Regions from separate parts of the Streptomyces sp. SudanB52_2052 genome, predicted to be linked through region 1. Evidence: riboswitches for the same ligand, from Rfam matches in the RefSeq annotation. Region 1 holds a riboswitch; each other region holds the start of a gene.

Region 1 (4,335 bases):
CCACATCGTAGGCATCGAGGAGTAACCGCACATCGGCCGGTTTCACCCCGCTCGTGCCCGTCTCGATCCGACTGACCTTCGACTGGTGCCAGCCCACCAGCCGGGCCGCCTCGCCACTGGTGAGCCCCGTCGAGGTGCGCAGCGCACGCAGTTCGGCGCCCAGTTTCCGGCGGCGCACCGCGGGACCGTGCTGCATGGGCTTCTCCTTACTCCTTCCGAGCCACCCAAATGCGGTCTCGCGTCGTAGAGTTCACCGCTTTGAGCGACAGATATATGCACATCTTGGTGGATCGCCGTCCTCCATGGGGGTTCTGGTGGCAGTCTGGCGACGAAGCACCAGTCCGGGACCGTACTCGAACCTTCCGCTCCGTGTCGGACTGCGGTCCCGTGGGAAAGGGACGACGTCGCCATGGCAGACCATTTGGAAGCCTCCGTCACTCTGCCGAGCGATCCCGCCTCGGTCTCCGCAGCGCGTGCCTACGTGGTGGGCACGCTGGCGGAGTGGGGCCTGCCGGAGGACACGGAAGTGTCCGACACCATCCGGCTCATCATCTCCGAACTCGCCACCAACGCCGTCCAGCACACCTTCGGGCAGTCGCCCACGTTCACCGTGGACGTCGCACTCGACCGCGACGAGCACCTGCGCGTCGGTGTCACGGACAGCCACCCGCGCTTCCCCAGACGGCTCCCCGCGGCGGTCCAGCAGGACAACGGCCGCGGCCTGGCCATCATCCGCTGGCTGACCGCGGAGTACGGCGGCAGGCTCCGTATCCGCCCCACCCGCGAGGGCGGCAAGACCATCTCCGTCGAACTCCCGTGGACTGTCCCGGCCCAGCCCGTGACGGCGGCGGGACAGCAGGAGCCGTAACGTCACAGCGGCCCGCAGACCTTGTCCGCCGCACGGCGGGGCCCACCGGACGGGCCCACCGGACCGGCCCACGGTGGACGCCGCCTCGCCGCCCTGCCGGGCGACCGGAACCCTACGCCGCGGCCCGCCTGCTCAGCGCCGCCCAGCACCCCGTGACGCCCCGCACGCAACGCCGCACCCACGCGCAACGGCGCCCCCCGGACGTCGCGCCTCCGGAAGGGGCCGCCCCGACACCCACCCGCCCCGACGCTCGTCGGCTCGGATGCTTGCCGCCTCGACGCTCGTCGATTTGGACGCGCCGCCCCGCGCTCGTCGGGTCGGATGCTTGCAGCCCGATGCTCGTCGGCTTGGACGGGCCGCCCTACGCTCGGTCGGCTTGGACGGGCCGCCCTACGCTCGTCGGGTCGGATGCTTGCAGCCCGATGCTCGTCGGCTTGGACGGGCCGCTCTACGCTCGTCGGCTCGGACGCGCCGCCCTACGCTCGTCGGGTCGGATGCTTGCAGCCCGATGCTCGTCGGCTTGGACGGGCCGCTCTACGCTCGTCGGCTCGGACGCGCCGCCCTACGCTCGTCGGGTCGGATGCCTGCAGCCCGATGCTCGTCGGCTTGGACGGGCCGCCCTACGCTCGTCGCCTTGGACGCGCCGTCCGACGCTCGCCGCCCCGACGCTCGTCGGCCCGGCCCGGCCCGGCCGGCCCGGCCCCGCCCCGACCGACACCGCCCGTGTCACCGGCGTCGCGTCGACGTCTCCCGACGTGCCGTTCCCGGCGGCGTCGACGGCTGCCTGACGGTGTCCCGCAGCTGCGCCGGAACCCTGACGGGGACAGACCGGGGCGACGCCGGCTCCTCCGCCGGCCCGGCGGGCTCGTCGCGCAGGCCCGCTCGCCGGACCAGCCGGGGGAGCAGCCCCCACAGGCCGACACAGACCAGGAAGGTTGCCGCGCTCGCCGCGATGCCGCCGGCCCGGCCGGTCGTCACATCGACCACCAGCAGGACGGAACCGCTGAACGCGAACACGAGCACCACCAGGCCGGTGGTGGCCAGGCGCGAGGAGACCTGCACGATGCGCGGCTTGGCGCCCTGCTGGAAGAGCGAGCGGTGCAGCGCGGCCGGCGCGGTGAACAGCGCCGCGGCCAGGACCGCCAGCAGCAGCGTGATGACGTAGGTGACGCGCTGGACCGTGTCGAGGTCCTCGAAGCGCGAGGTGAAGGCGAGCGACAGCAGGAAGGCGAAGAGGATCTGTACGCCCGTCTGGGTGACGCGGAGTTCCTGGAGCAGCTCGACGAAGTTGCGGTCGGCGCGCTGCAGCGGCGTCTCGTTGCGTGCGGTGCAGGGACGGTGCTCGGCCATGGGTGACGGGTAACCACCTGAGCCCGTATCACGCTCCGGCGTGCGGCGGCGCGTCAGGACGCCGCCGCACGCCGGGCGCTTACTTCACGCGCCCGTACCAGACGCTCTTGGTCCAGATCTTCTGCAGCCGCACCACGTCCCCGGTCTTCGGGGCGTGCCAGAGCTTGTTCTTACCCGCGTAGATACCGACGTGGTACACGCTCTTGCCCGAGTGGAAGAACACCAGGTCCCCCGCCTTGCGGTTCTTGGCGGAGATGTGACGGGTCTTGTTGTACTGCTGGGCGGCCGTGCGGGGGAGCTTCTTGCCGGCCTTCTTGAACGAGTACAGCGTCAGCCCGGAGCAGTCGAACCGGTGCGGCCCGGTGGCCCCGTACTTGTAGGGCGAGCCCTTCTTCGAGGCCGCGATCTGGAGTGCCTTCGTCGCATGCGTGGCTGCCGCGGCCTCCGAGGAGAAGCCGGGGGCCACGATCGAGCCGCCCACCGCGGCGATGGTGAGGGCCGAGGCCGTACCGGCCCGGACCATGAGCGACGGGACACGATTGAGCGCAGTCATGCGCAACCCTTCGTCAGCCGCCTGTGAAGGATGACCTGTCGGATTCGGGCTGGCGAAGTTGCCCGGCCGCTGACGCGGCTTCACCCCAAGGGCTGCTCGGGCCCGGTCATGGCGTGACCGTCCCGGCGACCCGTCGTGCTTGGGTCCTCCACTCCTGCCGATCCACTTCCGTCGACCGGTCATCCGGGCGGCGGCAGGACTCGGCGTCCGCCCGGATCGCCCCGCCGTTGTGGCGGGGGCTTGTCGTCAGACAGGGATCTTGACTCATCGTTGTCCGGAAATCCCAACCGAACCGGGGATTTGTGTTGTTACTCACCACTCACCCGTTCGGGTGGACACGTCTGTGTTCGAGCCACCGTCGACAGCTCCGCGGACCGCCGGACCAGGCATGGAATGTCCCATTCCGCCCCACGGCTACGCGCGTTGCGCAACTGTGGGGGCCCAAAAAAAGGATCCCCGTCTACTCCGAACAGGGGTACGTCGTTCGGCCCGTTTCGACTCAGGCCCGGACGCTCCGTCGACAGGGCGGACGTCCGGGCCGTCGGATCCGCGTCAACTGACGGACTCGGGCGGCAGGGTGAGCCTGGCCGTGCGCCGCTCACCGTCCAGCACTCGCAGCGCCCGGGCCAGCGTGCCGGCGTGCAGTTCCGTCTCGCCCCGCTGGTGCATCAGGGCCAACGCGTCACGTAGCGCGGTCGCCTTGCCGACCAGGGCCTGGGCGGCGCGCAGTCCGCGGTAGGTGTCGCCGTGCAGCGCCGGGTTGATCCGGCCGAGCAGATCGACGACATCGAGGTAACGGTCGATCAACTCCGCCTCGGCGCGGGTCAGCGCGGGCAGCGGCGGCAGTTCGGGCGGCAGCACCGGAGTCTCACCGTCCGGTCGGCGCGGCCAGGGTGGCCTCGCGGTTGGGGAGGATCCGGTCCACCAGGCCGTACTCCACCGCCTCCTGGGCGGTGAGGATCTTGTCCCGCTCGATGTCCGCGCCGACCTGCTCCCGGGTGCGGCCCGTGTGCCGCGCGAGCATCTCCTCCATGCGCGTCCGGATGCGCGTCAACTCGTCGGCCTTAATCGCCAGATCGCTGGCCTGGCCGTGGACCGGCTCGGGCAGCGACGGCTGATGGATCACCAGACGCGCGCCGGGCAGCACGGATCGCTTGCCGGGTGTGCCCGCGGCCAGCAGTACCGAGGCGGCGGCCCCGGCCTGGCCGAGGCAGACCGTCTCCACGTCGCAGGTGACGTAGCGCATCGTGTCGTAGATGGCGGTCATCGCGTGGAAGGAGCCGCCGGGGGAGTTGATGTAGAGCGCGATGTCGCGGTCCGGGGCCTGGTGCTCCAGGTACATGAACTGGGCCATCACGTCGTTCGCCGACGTCTCGTCCACCGGCGCGCCGAGGAAGACGATCCGCCCCTCCAGCAGCTTGGAGTACGGATCCATCGTCCGGTGCCCGGACCCCGTGCGTTCGGTGAACTCGGGCAGCACGTAGCGGGCGGACGGTCGGGTCATGGCGAACCCCTCCTCGCGGGCAGAGCCGTCTCCGGCGACGGCTGTCTCTGTAAAAAATGT
Region 2 (4,335 bases), 4.2 Mb from region 1:
GCCTCGGCGCGGTCGCCGATGCCCCGCTTGGGGACGTTGAGGATCCGGCGCAGCGGCACCGAGTCCTCCGGGTTGGCCAGGACGCGCAGGTAGGCCAGGACGTCCCGGACCTCCTTGCGCTCGTAGAAGCGGACGCCGCCGACGACCTTGTAGGGCAGGCCGACGCGGATGAAGACCTCTTCGAAGACACGGGACTGGGCGTTCGTGCGGTAGAAGACGGCGACGTCGCCGGCCTTGGCCTCGCCCGCGTCCGTGAGGCGGTCTATCTCGTCGGCGACGAACTGCGCCTCGTCGTGCTCGGTGTCGGCGACGTAGCCGGTGATCCGCGCGCCCGTGCCCGCGTTGGTCCACAGGTTCTTGGGGCGGCGGGACTCGTTGCGCTCGATGACCGCGTTGGCGGCGCTGAGGATCGTCTGCGTGGAGCGGTAGTTCTGCTCCAGCAGGATCGTCGTCGCGTCCGGGTAGTCCTCCTCGAACTGGAGGATGTTGCGGATCGTCGCGCCGCGGAAGGCGTAGATCGACTGGTCGGCGTCGCCCACCACGCACAGCTCGGCGGGCGGGATCTCGGCCTCGGGCGGCACGTCGACGGGGTGCTCGGAGGTGCCGACCAGCTCGCGGACCAGGGCGTACTGGGCGTGGTTGGTGTCCTGGTACTCGTCGACCAGTACGTGCCGGAAGCGGCGGCGGTAGTGCTCGGCGACGTCCGGGAAGGCGCGCAGCAGGTTGACCGTCGTCATGATCAGGTCGTCGAAGTCGAGGGCGTTCGCCTCGCGCAGCCTCGACTGGTACATCGCGTAGGCCTGGGCGAGGGTCTTCTCGAAGCCGTCGGTGGCCTGGGCGGCGAAGTCCTCCTCGTCGATCAGCTCGTTCTTCAGGTTGCTGATCTTGGCGCTGAAGGACTTGGGCGGGAAGCGCTTGGGATCGAGGTCCAGGTCGCGGCAGACCAGGGCCATCAGGCGCTTGGAGTCGGCGGCGTCGTAGATCGAGAACGAGGACGTGAAGCCGAGCTTCTTCGACTCGCGCCGCAGGATCCGCACGCACGCGCTGTGGAAGGTCATCACCCACATCGCGTTGGCGCGCGGGCCGACGAGCTGCTCGACGCGCTCCTTCATCTCGCCGGCGGCCTTGTTGGTGAAGGTGATCGCGAGGATCTGGCCCGGGTGCACGTCCCGCTCGGCGAGCAGGTGGGCGATGCGGTGCGTGAGCACACGGGTCTTGCCGGAGCCGGCGCCGGCCACGATGAGCAGCGGGGAGCCGGAGTGGACGACGGCGGCGCGCTGGTTGTCGTTCAGCCCCTCCAGGAGGGCGGCGGTGTCCACGGCCGGGCGCGGGGCGCCGTCGCGGTAGTAGGCGTCCCGGTCCGGCGGCGCGTCGAACTTCCCGCCGAACAGATCGTCCGGGATCGACTCCGGAGCGTGATCGTCCTCGGGCGGTGGCGGGGGCTCGTCCGCAGGGCCCCGCTGGGCCTGGAGGTCCGCCAGGAAGCTGTCGTCAAAGAGGCTGCTCATCGCTCTCCGAGTCTAGGGCGCCCCACTGACAGCCCGCCGCCGCCCTGAGAACATCGCCGAAACGGCCCCCCTGTCACCCTCCAGGAGCGCACGATCACAGCCCGCAGCGGAGCGGCAAAAGCGGATGACTCGTGACCAAACTCCATCATCCCATCACTCTCAGCAATGGTCTCGAGTGAGGTCACGAAAATGTATCGGGCATATCACCCATCAACCTTCACAGAGGCCACACGAGTTGGCTACCGTGCGGGCAGGCCGTACGACCCCCACCGGCGAACGTCGCCGGGCCGCGCGGCCTCCGCCGAGTCCGGTGCGCCGCCGAGCAGCCGGAGCCGGGGACCCACCGAGACCTTGGGGTGAATCGGCCCGACTCCCCTAGCGGAGCAGGCCGTAGGGCAACCCTTCCGAGATACCCGCCCGAACCCGACAGCTAACCCGGTAGGCGGAACATGGAAGGAGTCGCCTCCCTTGGCGTCGCACCGCAAGTCGCGTCCTACGGGTACGCGCGTGGCAGGCATACGGACCCCCGCCCTCGCAACGGCGGCCCTCACCTCCGTGGCCCTGCTGTCCCAGTCGGCCAACGCAGCCCCCGACGCCGACGACAAGCCCAGCCTGGAGGAAGTCGAGAAGAAGGTCGACGACCTGTACCGCCAGGCCGAGTCGGCGACCGACAAGTACAACGCGGCCAAGGAGAAGACCGCGAAGCAGCGCAAGCGCGTCGACACCCTCCTCGACGACGTCGCCCAGCGCACCCAGAAGCTCAACGAGGCGCGGGAGGAGCTGGGTTCCTTCGCCGCCGCCCAGTACCGCACCGGCGCCTCCGCCCCGGACACCGCGACGTTCCTGCTCGCGGACACCCCGCAGGACTACTTCGACCAGACCCAGCTGATGGACCGGATGACCGGCCGTCAGAAGGTCGCGGTCGACGACTACGTCACCCAGCAGTCCGAGACGATGAAGAAGCGTCAGGAGGCCACGGAGAGCCTCGCGACGCTCACCGAGTCCCAGGGCGACCTGAAGACCGCCAAGGCCACCGTCCAGCGGAAGCTCGCCGACGCGCGCGAGCTGCTCTCGCAGCTGACCGCCGAGGAGAAGGCGCGGCTCGCGGCGATCGAGAAGGAGAAGCAGGAGGAGGCCGCCCGCAAGGCCGCCGAGCTGGCCCGGGAGCAGGCCGAGCAGCAGCAGGCCCAGGAGGAGGCCGCCCAGCAGCAGGAGAGCGGCTCCTCGGCGTCGGGCTCCGGCACCTCCACCTCGACGGCCCCGGCCGACTCCTCGTACGCCACCAAGGCCGAGAAGGCCCTCGCCTTCGCCCGCGCCCAGATCGGCAAGCCGTACGTGTGGGGCGCCGTCGGTCCCGGCTCCTACGACTGCTCCGGCCTCACCCAGGCCGCGTGGAAGGCGGCGGGGGTGACCCTGCCGCGCACGACCTACGACCAGGTCAACGCCGGCACCACGGTCCCGCTCTCCCAGGCCCAGCCCGGTGACCTGGTCTTCTTCTACGACGACGTCACGCACGTGGGCATCTACATCGGCAACGGCATGATGATCCACGCCCCGAAGCCCGGCACCTACGTGCGCGAGGAGTCGATCTACTACGACGGCGAGTCGTCGATCCACAGCGTGGTGCGGCCCGCCTGAGAAGTCCCGGACGTTTTTGAGGGGCACGCGCGCGTGCCCCTCTCGTCCTGTGCGCGGCGCTCTCTAGCATCGGCGCTATGTCCGACCCCTCCCCGTCTGTCACCTTGTGGGCGATGTACGCCCTGACGACCGGCACCTTGTCGGTCAGCCTCGACTCGGCGGGGTACGAGGTCCTGTCCCGGATCGCCCTCGTCCTGGCCTGCGCGGGCGGACTGGGGGCGGTCGCGCACGCCCTGCTCCTGCCGCCGCGGCCGGACTGGCGGAGGGATACGGCGGCGGCGCTCACCTGGGTGGCCGCGACCGCCGTCGCCGGCACCGGCTTCGCCGCGGCCGGCCTGCAGCGCCCGGCCGCGGCGCTGCTGGCGCTCGCCGCGCCGCTCTGGGCCGTGTCGCTCGTCGCGGCGGGCAGGGAGCGGCGCGGGACCGTGTTCCTGCGCTGTGTGGCCACCCAGGGCCTCGCCGCGCTCGGCGCCACACTCGCCGCCGCCGAGTCGGCGGCCTGGCTCGCGCACGCGGCCCTGACGCTGTTCTGGCTGGGGCTCGTGCTCTACTGCCTCGCCCTGTTCCGCTTCCAGCCGCGACAGGTGGCCGAGGGACCCGGGGATCACTGGCTCCTGGGCGGCGCGCTCGCCGTCTCAGCGCTGGCCGGGGCCAGGCTGATCAGCGCCGACAGCGACCGTCTGTACCTGTGGAACGACGACGACCACGCCGTCCTCACCAGGACCACCGTCACACTGCTCGTGCTCACCGCGGTCTGCTGCGTCGCCCTGTTCACGGCCGAACTCTTCTGGCCCCGGCGCCAGTACGACGTGCGGCGCTGGGCGACCGTCTTCAGCGCGGTCGGGGCGGCGGCCGCCGCCCTGGCGGTCGCGGCCGCCCTCGACGCCCCCTGGCTCGACGTCCTCGGGGAGGCGCTGCTGTGGATCGCCGTGGCCGCGTGGCTGGGATGCACGGCCTGGACGATCACCTCGGTCCGGACCGGCGTGCGGACAGGACGGGTCAGGTCCAGAGCACGGCGATGAAGACGTTCGCCGCGGTCAGCAGCCCGACCAGGCCGAACAGGCCCTTGTCCACCTTCTCGTCGTCGCGTTTGACGTAGACCAGGCCGAGGATCACGATCAGCAGGGCCAGCTTCACGCCGATCTTGATGTTGTTCACGGACTGGTCGTCGGCCTGGTTGAGACCGACC
Region 3 (4,335 bases), 5.5 Mb from region 1:
GACCACCCCGGTGTCCGGCTGAGCCTGGAGGTGCCGGCCTCCCGGCTCGCCAAGGGGCTCGGCCTGATCGCCGACGCCCTCAGGGCGCCCGCGTTCGCCGACAGCGAGGTCGAGCGGCTGGTCCGCAACCGCCTGGACGAGATCCCGCACGAGCTGGCCAACCCCTCCCGCCGCGCCGCCAAGGAGCTCTCCAAGGAGCTGTTCCCCGCGGACTCGCGCATGTCGCGCCCCCGGCAGGGCACCGAGGAGACGGTCGCCGCGATCGACTCCACGGCCGTGCGCGGCTTCTACGAGAAGCACGTCCGGCCCGCCACGGCCACCGCCGTGGTCGTCGGTGACCTCACCGGCATCGACCTCGACGCCCTGCTCGGCGACACCCTGGGCACGTGGACCGGGTCCTCGGCCGAGCCCCGCCCGGTGCCCCCGGTGACCGCCGACGACACCGGCCGCGTCGTCATCGTGGACCGCCCGGGCGCCGTCCAGACGCAGCTGCTGATCGGCCGCATCGGCCCCGACCGGCACGACCGCGTCTGGCCCGCGCAGGTGCTCGGCACGTACTGCCTCGGCGGCACCCTCACCTCGCGCCTGGACCGCGTCCTGCGCGAGGAGAAGGGCTACACGTACGGGGTGCGCTCGTTCGCGCAGGTCCTCAGGTCCGCCCCGGACGGCACCGGTGCCGCGATGCTCGCCATCAGCGGTTCCGTGGACACCCCCAACACCGGCCCCGCCCTCCAGGACCTCTGGACGGTGCTGCGCACCCTCGCCGCCGAGGGGCTCACCGACGCCGAGCGGGACGTCGCCGTGCAGAACCTGGTCGGCGTCGCGCCGCTGAAGTACGAGACGGCGGCGGCCGTCGCGAGCACCCTGGCCGACCAGGTCGAGCAGCACCTGCCCGACGACTACCAGGCCACGCTGTACCGGCAGCTCGCCGCGACCGGCACCGTGGAGGCCACCGCGGCGGCCGTCAGCGCCTTCCCGGTGGACCGTCTGGTGACCGTCCTCGTGGGTGACGCGGCGCAGATCAAGGGCCCGGTGGAGGCCCTCGGCATCGGCGAAGTCACGGTCGTCGCCGCCGAGTAGAGGCACGCGCGAGGAGCCCTGGTTGTCTTCCTAAGGCACCAGGGCTCCTTTATGCCCGAATTGGTACGGAGGTTGCCTGTCTGACCTGTGGGATGCGCTACAAAACGCCGGATCCGTTTGGGAATTGAAAGTGGCCCCGCTTAGCGTCGTCCGGGCTGTTCGTCAGGCAGTGCGCCGCACCCGCGGCACCGGACAGTCATCGCCGAGTCCCCGTACGGCGCGAGCCAGGGGAGCCGGGGACCCAGCCGCAGTCCCTGGGGTGAATCGGACGCCCGCGCGAGTCGCGAGGGGGTCCGTAGGAGACCTTCCTGCTCCGAACCCGTCAGCTAACCCGGTAGGCGAGAAGGAAGGAAAGGACCAGGCACTCCATGGCGTTCACCCGCGCCACCGGGAAGCATCGTCGTCCCAGCAGGATCCACCGCGGTACGGCCCGCGCGGCGGGGGTCGCGGCCCTCGCCACCACCGGCGTCATCGGCACCGTGGCCGCTCCGGCCGCCTTCGCCGCCGAACCCGCCCCCGAGCAGACCGGCCTCACCCCCGTCGTCACCATGGGCGACACCGTGGCCCAGCAGATCGACGCCCAGGCCGTCGCGCAGAAGCACGCGGCCGAGGAGGCCGCCGCCAAGAAGAAGGCCGAGGAGGCCGCCCGCGAGCGGGCCGCCGAAGCGGCCAAGAAGGCCAAGGAGGCGGCCGAGAAGGCCCGCGAGGCCAAGGAGCGCGCCGCCCGCGAGGCCGAGCGCAAGCGCCTCAACAGCTTCGTGTCACCGATCCCGGGTTCCTACGTCTCCACCGGCTACAAGGCCGGCGGCGCCGTCTGGTCCTCCGGCAGCCACACCGGCATCGACTTCCACGCCGCCAGCGGTACCGCCGTCCACTCGGTCGGCATGGGCACGGTCGTCGAGGCGGGCTGGGGCGGTGCCTACGGCAACCAGGTCGTGATCAAGATGAACGACGGCACGTACACCCAGTACGGCCACCTGTCGTCCATCGGCGTCTCGGTGGGGCAGCAGGTCACGCCCGGCCAGCAGATCGGCCTGTCCGGCGCCACCGGCAACGTCACCGGCGCGCACCTGCACTTCGAGGCCCGCACGAGCCCCGAGTACGGCTCGGACATCGACCCCCTCGCCTACCTCCGCTCGCACGGCGTGAACCTCTGACGGCACCCGCCCCGCTTCCCCGGCCCCGGCTCACCGAGCCGGGGCTTTCGGCGTTTACGGCGGTCGACTGTCCAAAAAATATCCATGGATTCCGGGCTGCCGTCGGAAATTCCGGCTCATTGCAATAGAGTCACGGACACGCGTCACTCGTCGACGTTTCACGGGGATTAAACGGAGGTCGGTCATGCGTATTCCCGCGCACTCGGTGTGCACGGCCATCCGGGACGACATCGTCGCGGGTGTCTACGAACGCGGCAGCCGGCTCACCGAGGAACTCCTCGCACGCCGCTACGGCGTCTCGCGGGTGCCCGTCCGGGAGGCCCTGCGCACCCTGGAGGCCGAGGGCTTCGTGGTGACCCGGCGGCACGCGGGCGCGTGCGTCGCCGAACCCACCGAGCAGGAGGCCGCCGACCTGCTGGAGATGCGCATGCTGCTGGAGCCGCTCGGCGCCGCCCGCGCCGCTCAGCGCCGCACCGAGGCCCATCTGAAGGTCCTGCGCGGCCTGGTCCGGCTGGGCCAGGAGCGCGCCCGCCGGGGCAACAGCGACGACCTGCGCTCCCTGGGCGGCTGGTTCCACGAGACGCTCGCCCAGGCCTCCGGGAGCCCCGCGCTGACCTCGGTGCTCACCCAGCTCCGCCACAAGATCGCCTGGATGTACACCGTGGAGGCGCCGGCCGGTCCCGTGGAGTCCTGGAGCGAGCACGGCGCGATCGTGGACGCGGTGGCGCGCGGTGACAGTGAGCGCGCGCGGGCGGTCACGGCGCTGCACACCGAGCGCGCGACGGCCGCGCACCGGCTCCGTTTCGGCTCCGCCGGGGAGCGCGCCGACCGTGTGAGGAACTCGCAACATCCCGTAAACACGGCGAGCCTGCGGCATTAACACGGGAGCCGTATACAAAGACCAGCTAATTCGCGGGGGTTTATTTCTGCTGCCCGTGAACGGGAATTCCGCTCCCTCTGGACGCTCCTCCTGGGCGGGAATTGCGCGACCCGGGGCCGGGGAAAAGCGAAGGGCTCGCCCGGAAACCCGGGCGAGCCCTTCCGGAGCGCCGGATCAGGCGCGGAAGAATGCTCAGACGGTCTCGGGCAGTTCTTCCAGACCCTCGGAGACCAGCTTCGCCAGCCGGTCCAGGGCGGCGTCCGCGCCCTCGGCGTCGGAGGCGAGGACGATCTCCTCACCGCCTTGGGCGCCGAGGCCCAGGACGGCCAGCATGGAGGCCGCGTTGACGGGGTTGCCGTCTGCCTTGGCGATCGTCACCGGGACGCCTGCGGCCGTGGCGGCTCGGACGAAGATGGAGGCGGGGCGGGCGTGGAGGCCCTCGGCCCAGCCGACGTTGACGCGGCGCTCAGCCATGTGTTGCTGCCCTTCGGTGTTCAGGGTTGTCTAGACCAGTTTTCCATACGTGAAGCCTGGAGCGGTCCTGTCGTTCCACTCCGGGGGTGCCGTCGGGTCGCGGCCTCGACCCGACTGACGCCCTCCACAGACTGCCTCGCGCCGTTGTCGGACGCTAGCCGTACTCTGGGGCCCATGCAGACCTCGCCGGACCGGCACGAGTATCCCGCCCACTGGGAAGCCGACGTGGTGCTGCGCGACGGGGGTACCGCGCGCATCCGGCCCATCACCGTTGATGACGCCGAGCGCCTGGTCAGCTTCTACGAGCAGGTCTCCGACGAGTCGAAGTACTACCGCTTCTTCGCGCCGTACCCTCGCCTGTCCGCCAAGGACGTCCACCGCTTCACGCACCACGACTTTGTGGACCGGGTGGGACTCGCGGCCACGGTCGGCGGCGAGTTCATCGCCACCGTACGCTACGACCGGATCGGCCCGGACGGAACGCCCGCCTCCGGACCCGCCGACGAGGCCGAGGTCGCCTTCCTGGTGCAGGACGCCCACCAGGGCCGCGGGGTCGCCTCCGCCCTGCTCGAACACATCGCCGCCGTCGCCCGCGAGCGCGGCATCCGCCGCTTCGCCGCCGAGGTGCTGCCCGCCAACACCAAGATGATCAAGGTGTTCACGGACGCCGGGTACACCCAGAAACGCAGCTTCGAGGACGGCGTCGTCCGCCTGGAGTTCGACCTCGAACCGACCGACCGCTCC
Region 4 (4,335 bases), 6.6 Mb from region 1:
CCGAAGGCCGGACCCGGGGATCGGGGTCCGGCCTTCGGTGGCGTGTCAGGCAGGTGGTCGTGCGGTCGGTCAGCCGACGGAGACGCCGTGCGAGCGCAGGAAGGCGACCGGGTCCACGTCCGAGCCGTAGCCCGGCGCGGTGCGGATCTCGAAGTGCAGGTGCGGTCCGGTGACGTTGCCGGTGGCGCCGGAGAGGCCGACCTGCTGCCCGGCGGACACGGTCTGGCCGGCCGAGACGGAGAGCTGGGACAGGTGGGCGTACTGGGCGTAGTGGCCGTCGTTCAGCTTGATGACGACCTGGTTGCCGTACGCACCGCCCCAGCCGGCGGAGACGACCGTGCCCGCGCCGACGGCCTTGAGGGAGGTGCCGGTCGGGACGACGAAGTCGACGCCGGTGTGGTAGCCGCTGGACCACATGCTGCCGGACATGCGGTACGGGGTGCCGACGGTGGCACCGTCCACCGGGGAGCTGTAGCCACTGGCGTTGCTCTCGGCGGCCGGCTTGGCGGCGGCCGGCTTCGGGGCGGTCTCCGCCTTCGCGGACGACTCGGCCGCAGCGGGCTTCTTCGCCGGTTTCTCGGCCGAGGCCTTCGGCACGGACGGCGCCTTGGGCGCGCTCGTCGCCGCCTTCTTGCCGATCGAGAGCTTCAGGCCGGGGTGGATCAGCGACGGGTCGTCGCCGACGGCGTCGCGGTTGTCCGAGTAGAGCTTCTTCCAGCCACCGCTGACGTTCTGCTCGTCGGCGATCTTCGCGAGATAGTCACCGGCCTTCACGGTGTACGTGCGCGCGCCCGTGGCCTTTTCTGGAGCCTTCTTCTCGGCGGCCGGTGCGGACTGGACGGCCTTTTCCGGGGCCGACTGCGGGGTGGCGGCGTGGGCGCCGGCGGCCCCCATGAGCGGAAGGGCGAGAGCGGCCCCGCCGGTTCCGGCGACGGCGATGGAGCGGGTGAAACGCTGGGTCTTCGGGCGGCGGTGCTTACCCTTCGCGGGCATGGCGAATTCCTCTCCGGCGCCTACGAGGTGAGCTGTCGGGTGCGGGCTGGAGATGCCCGGCCGCGCCGAGGCGCGGCTTAACCCCAAGCCGTTCCGGGAACCGGAACAGGCGTCGTACCTGTGGGTCCCCCGCTCCTGCCGTACACGGGTCAGTGTGTGCGGGCTCCGGGCGGCGGCAGGATTAGGCGTCCGTCCGGATTGGTGTGGAACGTAAGCGACCAAGACGCAACGGGACAAGCTTGCGGTTGCCTGTGACGGCGTTTTTCTTGACGCGCCGCCACATTTCCCGTCACCGAGCGTGGATTACCGATCTCCCGCTTTCCGCAATGACCCTGAATAGCGCCGGAATTACGTGAACATGGCGACAACGGATCGTCACGAATATGACGATGGTCACGCGCCCCGACCTCATCTCCTTTACGATCGGGGCACGTTATATCCAAACGACCGAAGCGACCTATTCGGACAAGAACGACTACTTCCGCTTAAGACGGACGACCATGGCGTCCAGGTCTCCGCGCAGGCCGACCCGCAGCCCGTGGTGCAGCAGCACGGCACCCCGGTGAATTTCGCCCGTTTCGAGGCATTCGTACTCCGCTGTCGGGTCGAGGCCCCGCAGCCGCAGCGGCGGCACGGGCTCGCCGTAACGCTGCGCCTGGAGCCAGGCGAGGACCACGGTCTCGTCACCGAGGACGTACTGCACCGCACTCGAGCCGCCCTCCGGGGGCCGCAGCCGGTGGAGGTCACCGCGCTGCACCACGGGCCGGATCTCCTTGTAGAGCCCCACCCAGTCCCGCGCCTCGGCGAGCTCCTCGGCCGTCCACTTCGTGAGGTCGCCGCCGACCCCGAGCACCCCGGCCATGGCGCTGACGAACCGGAACCGCAGGGAACTGGCCCGGTGGTTGAGCATGGCGTTCGGGCTGTCGGTGACCCAGGCGGCCATCACGCGCGCGGGGTGGATCTGGCTGAAACCGTGCTGGATGGCGAGCCGGTCGAGCGGATCGGTGTTGTCCGAGGTCCACACCTGGTCCGTGCGGCTCAGCACGCCGAGGTCGATCCGGCCGCCGCCGCCCGAGCAGGACTCGAAGGCCACGCCCGGGTGGGCGGCCCGCAGCCGGTCCAGCAGGGCGTACAGGCCGTGCACGTGGTCGACCCAGAGCCGCTGCGGGTAGGGGTCGCCGGGCCAGCCGGCGTCGGTGAAGCAGCGGTTGAAGTCCCACTTGACGTAGTCGATCGGGGCGCTGGAGAGGAGTCCGTCGAGCTGCTCCCACAGATACTCCCGGACGTCCTCGCGGGCGAGGTTCAGTACGAGCTGATTGCGGAACTCCGTCCGCTTTCGTCCCGGTTGGTACTGCACCCAGTCGGGGTGGGCCCGGTACAGCTCGCTGTCCGGGTTGACCATCTCGGGCTCGACCCAGATGCCGAACTGCATGCCGAGGCCGTGCACGTGGTCGGCGAGCGGCTTCAGCCCGCCGGGGAAGCGGTCGGGATTGGGCGTCCAGTCGCCGAGCCCGGCCCGGTCGCTGGTGCGCGCCCCGAACCAGCCGTCGTCGACCACGAACAGCTCGACGCCCATGGCTGCGGCCCGCTCGGCCAGCGCCCGCTGCTGCTCCTCGGAGATGTCGAACTCGGTGGCCTCCCAGGAGTTGAACAGCACCGGCCGGTCCCGGTCGGCGTCCGGGATGACGTGGGCCCGCTGGTAGGCGTGCCAGGCCCGGCTCGCCCCGCCGAATCCGCCGTCGGTCCAGAGCCCGGCGAAGACGGGGGTGGTGTACGACTCCCCCGTGCCCAGCATCAGCAGGCCCGAGTCGTCGTGGCCGGCGCCGCCGGTGATCTGCACGCGCGCGTCCGGGAGTTGGGCCACGGCGATCCGCCAGGACCCGGACCAGCCCAGGGCGCAGCCGTAGACCTCGCCGCGCTCCTCGGTCGCGTCGGTGTCGAGCGCGACCCACGGCAGGTGCTGGTGGGAGGTGTGGCCGCGGCGGCTGCCGATGACCTTCTCGCCGTGGGTGAGCGGGGAGCGCGTCAGCCGGGACTCGGCGCCCCAGCGGCCGTGCAGCTGGGACAGCCGCCAGGTGTCGCGGTCGGGCAGGGTCCAGGTGGCGGAGTCGGCGCGCAGCACCTCGACGGCGGGCCCCCGGTTGGCCAGGGTCACCCAGCGCTCGACGACGTCCGACGAGGAGCGCATCCGGTAGTGCAGCGTGACGGCCAGGTCGCCGTCGCGGAAGCGGAGCCGCAGCTCACCGTCCTCGGCGTCATGACCCTCGTAGGCCCACTCGGTGCCGCGCCGCTCGGCCGTGCGCAGGGACAGGGCGGGCCGGGCGAAACGGGGGCCGCCCTCGACCGGGTACTCCTCGCGCCCGTCGAGCGGGGACTCGAAGGGCCAGTACTCCGGCAGCGGCCGGACAGCGAGGGCCTCGGCGTCGGCGAGGGCGATCCGGGCGCCCCAGTGGAGGTGCAGCAGTTCGTGGCGGTCGGTGACGTGGACGGCGTAGCTGCTGGCCGGTCCCGACAGCACCCACGTACGTCCGTCTTCGGAGATCTCCAGCATCAAGCCCTCACAGATTCGAACAAGCCCGACCAGGTGCGACCAGGCCGCAACATCATCAAGGGCTCGGGGGGCTCCCTGCAACGCCTGTGGACAACTCATTGCCCCAGGCAGGCATGTCGTATCGTCGAGTGGTGCCCGTCGACGAGCCGCGCCGACGGCGCCGAAGGGGAGGAGCCCTCGTGACGCAGCAGGTCCCGTCGACCGAGCCCGAGCTGGCCGGAGTCCGCAACTTCCGCGATGTGGGCGGGCTGCCGACCGTGGACGGACGGCGGGTGCGGCAGGGAGTGCTGTTCCGCAGCGGCCACCTCGCCCACGCGACCGGTGAGGACGCCGCCTTCCTGTCCGGCCTGGGCCTGCACACGATCTTCGACTTCCGCAACGCGGCCGACCAGAAGCTCGAAGGGCCGGATGTCGAGCTGCCGGGCGTGCGCAATGTGAACCTGCCGCTGAGCGACCCGGCCGACGGCGCCGAGTTCTGGCGGATGGTCCGCGACGGTGATCTGGACCAGCTGCGCGCGATCCTCTCGGACGGCAAGGGCGCGGACCGCATGATCGCCTCCTACCGCACGATCATCCGGAACCGCACGGCCGAGCACTCCCACGTGCTGCACGCGCTCGCCGAGGACAGCGTCCCGGTGCTGATGCACTGCGCGGCGGGCAAGGACCGCGCGGGCCTGTCCATCGCGGTGACGCTGCTCGCGCTGGGCGTCGAGCGGGAGGCGATCGTCGAGGACTACCTGAAGTCCAACGCCAAGCACCGCCGTTACAAGGTGTACCGCAGCAGCTCCCAC

The links. A riboswitch is a leader RNA that binds a small molecule or an ion and turns the genes downstream of it on or off. The one in region 1 is predicted to bind cyclic di-AMP.
Region 2: another riboswitch for cyclic di-AMP. It lies ahead of ACSUPV_RS15720 (C40 family peptidase); the one in region 1 lies ahead of ACSUPV_RS35035 (C40 family peptidase).
Region 3: another riboswitch for cyclic di-AMP. It lies ahead of ACSUPV_RS10150 (M23 family metallopeptidase); the one in region 1 lies ahead of ACSUPV_RS35035 (C40 family peptidase).
Region 4: another riboswitch for cyclic di-AMP. It lies ahead of ACSUPV_RS05190 (M23 family metallopeptidase); the one in region 1 lies ahead of ACSUPV_RS35035 (C40 family peptidase).

What each region holds. Positions count from the first base shown of each region.
Region 1 is NZ_OZ186796.1:7,784,387-7,788,721, forward strand. It holds gene ACSUPV_RS35020 (helix-turn-helix domain-containing protein) at 1-196, opposite strand, end outside; gene ACSUPV_RS35025 (ATP-binding protein) at 410-868, shown strand; gene ACSUPV_RS35030 (DUF6328 family protein) at 1,595-2,218, opposite strand; gene ACSUPV_RS35035 (C40 family peptidase) at 2,298-2,771, opposite strand; cyclic di-AMP (ydaO/yuaA leader) riboswitch at 2,775-2,955, opposite strand; gene ACSUPV_RS35040 (hypothetical protein) at 3,324-3,632, opposite strand; gene ACSUPV_RS35045 (ATP-dependent Clp protease proteolytic subunit) at 3,640-4,275, opposite strand.
Region 2 is NZ_OZ186796.1:3,593,843-3,598,177, forward strand. It holds gene pcrA (DNA helicase PcrA) at 1-1,508, opposite strand, end outside; cyclic di-AMP (ydaO/yuaA leader) riboswitch at 1,815-1,968, shown strand; gene ACSUPV_RS15720 (C40 family peptidase) at 1,977-3,146, shown strand; gene ACSUPV_RS15725 (hypothetical protein) at 3,224-4,168, shown strand; gene ACSUPV_RS15730 (hypothetical protein) at 4,146-4,335, opposite strand, start outside.
Region 3 is NZ_OZ186796.1:2,333,575-2,337,909, reverse strand. It holds gene ACSUPV_RS10155 (M16 family metallopeptidase) at 1-1,080, shown strand, start outside; cyclic di-AMP (ydaO/yuaA leader) riboswitch at 1,271-1,435, shown strand; gene ACSUPV_RS10150 (M23 family metallopeptidase) at 1,449-2,237, shown strand; gene ACSUPV_RS10145 (GntR family transcriptional regulator) at 2,422-3,117, shown strand; gene ACSUPV_RS10140 (HPr family phosphocarrier protein) at 3,310-3,591, opposite strand; gene ACSUPV_RS10135 (bifunctional acetate--CoA ligase family protein/GNAT family N-acetyltransferase) at 3,766-4,335, shown strand, end outside.
Region 4 is NZ_OZ186796.1:1,195,410-1,199,744, forward strand. It holds gene ACSUPV_RS05190 (M23 family metallopeptidase) at 70-993, opposite strand; cyclic di-AMP (ydaO/yuaA leader) riboswitch at 998-1,158, opposite strand; gene ACSUPV_RS05195 (alpha-galactosidase) at 1,469-3,544, opposite strand; gene ACSUPV_RS05200 (tyrosine-protein phosphatase) at 3,724-4,335, shown strand, end outside.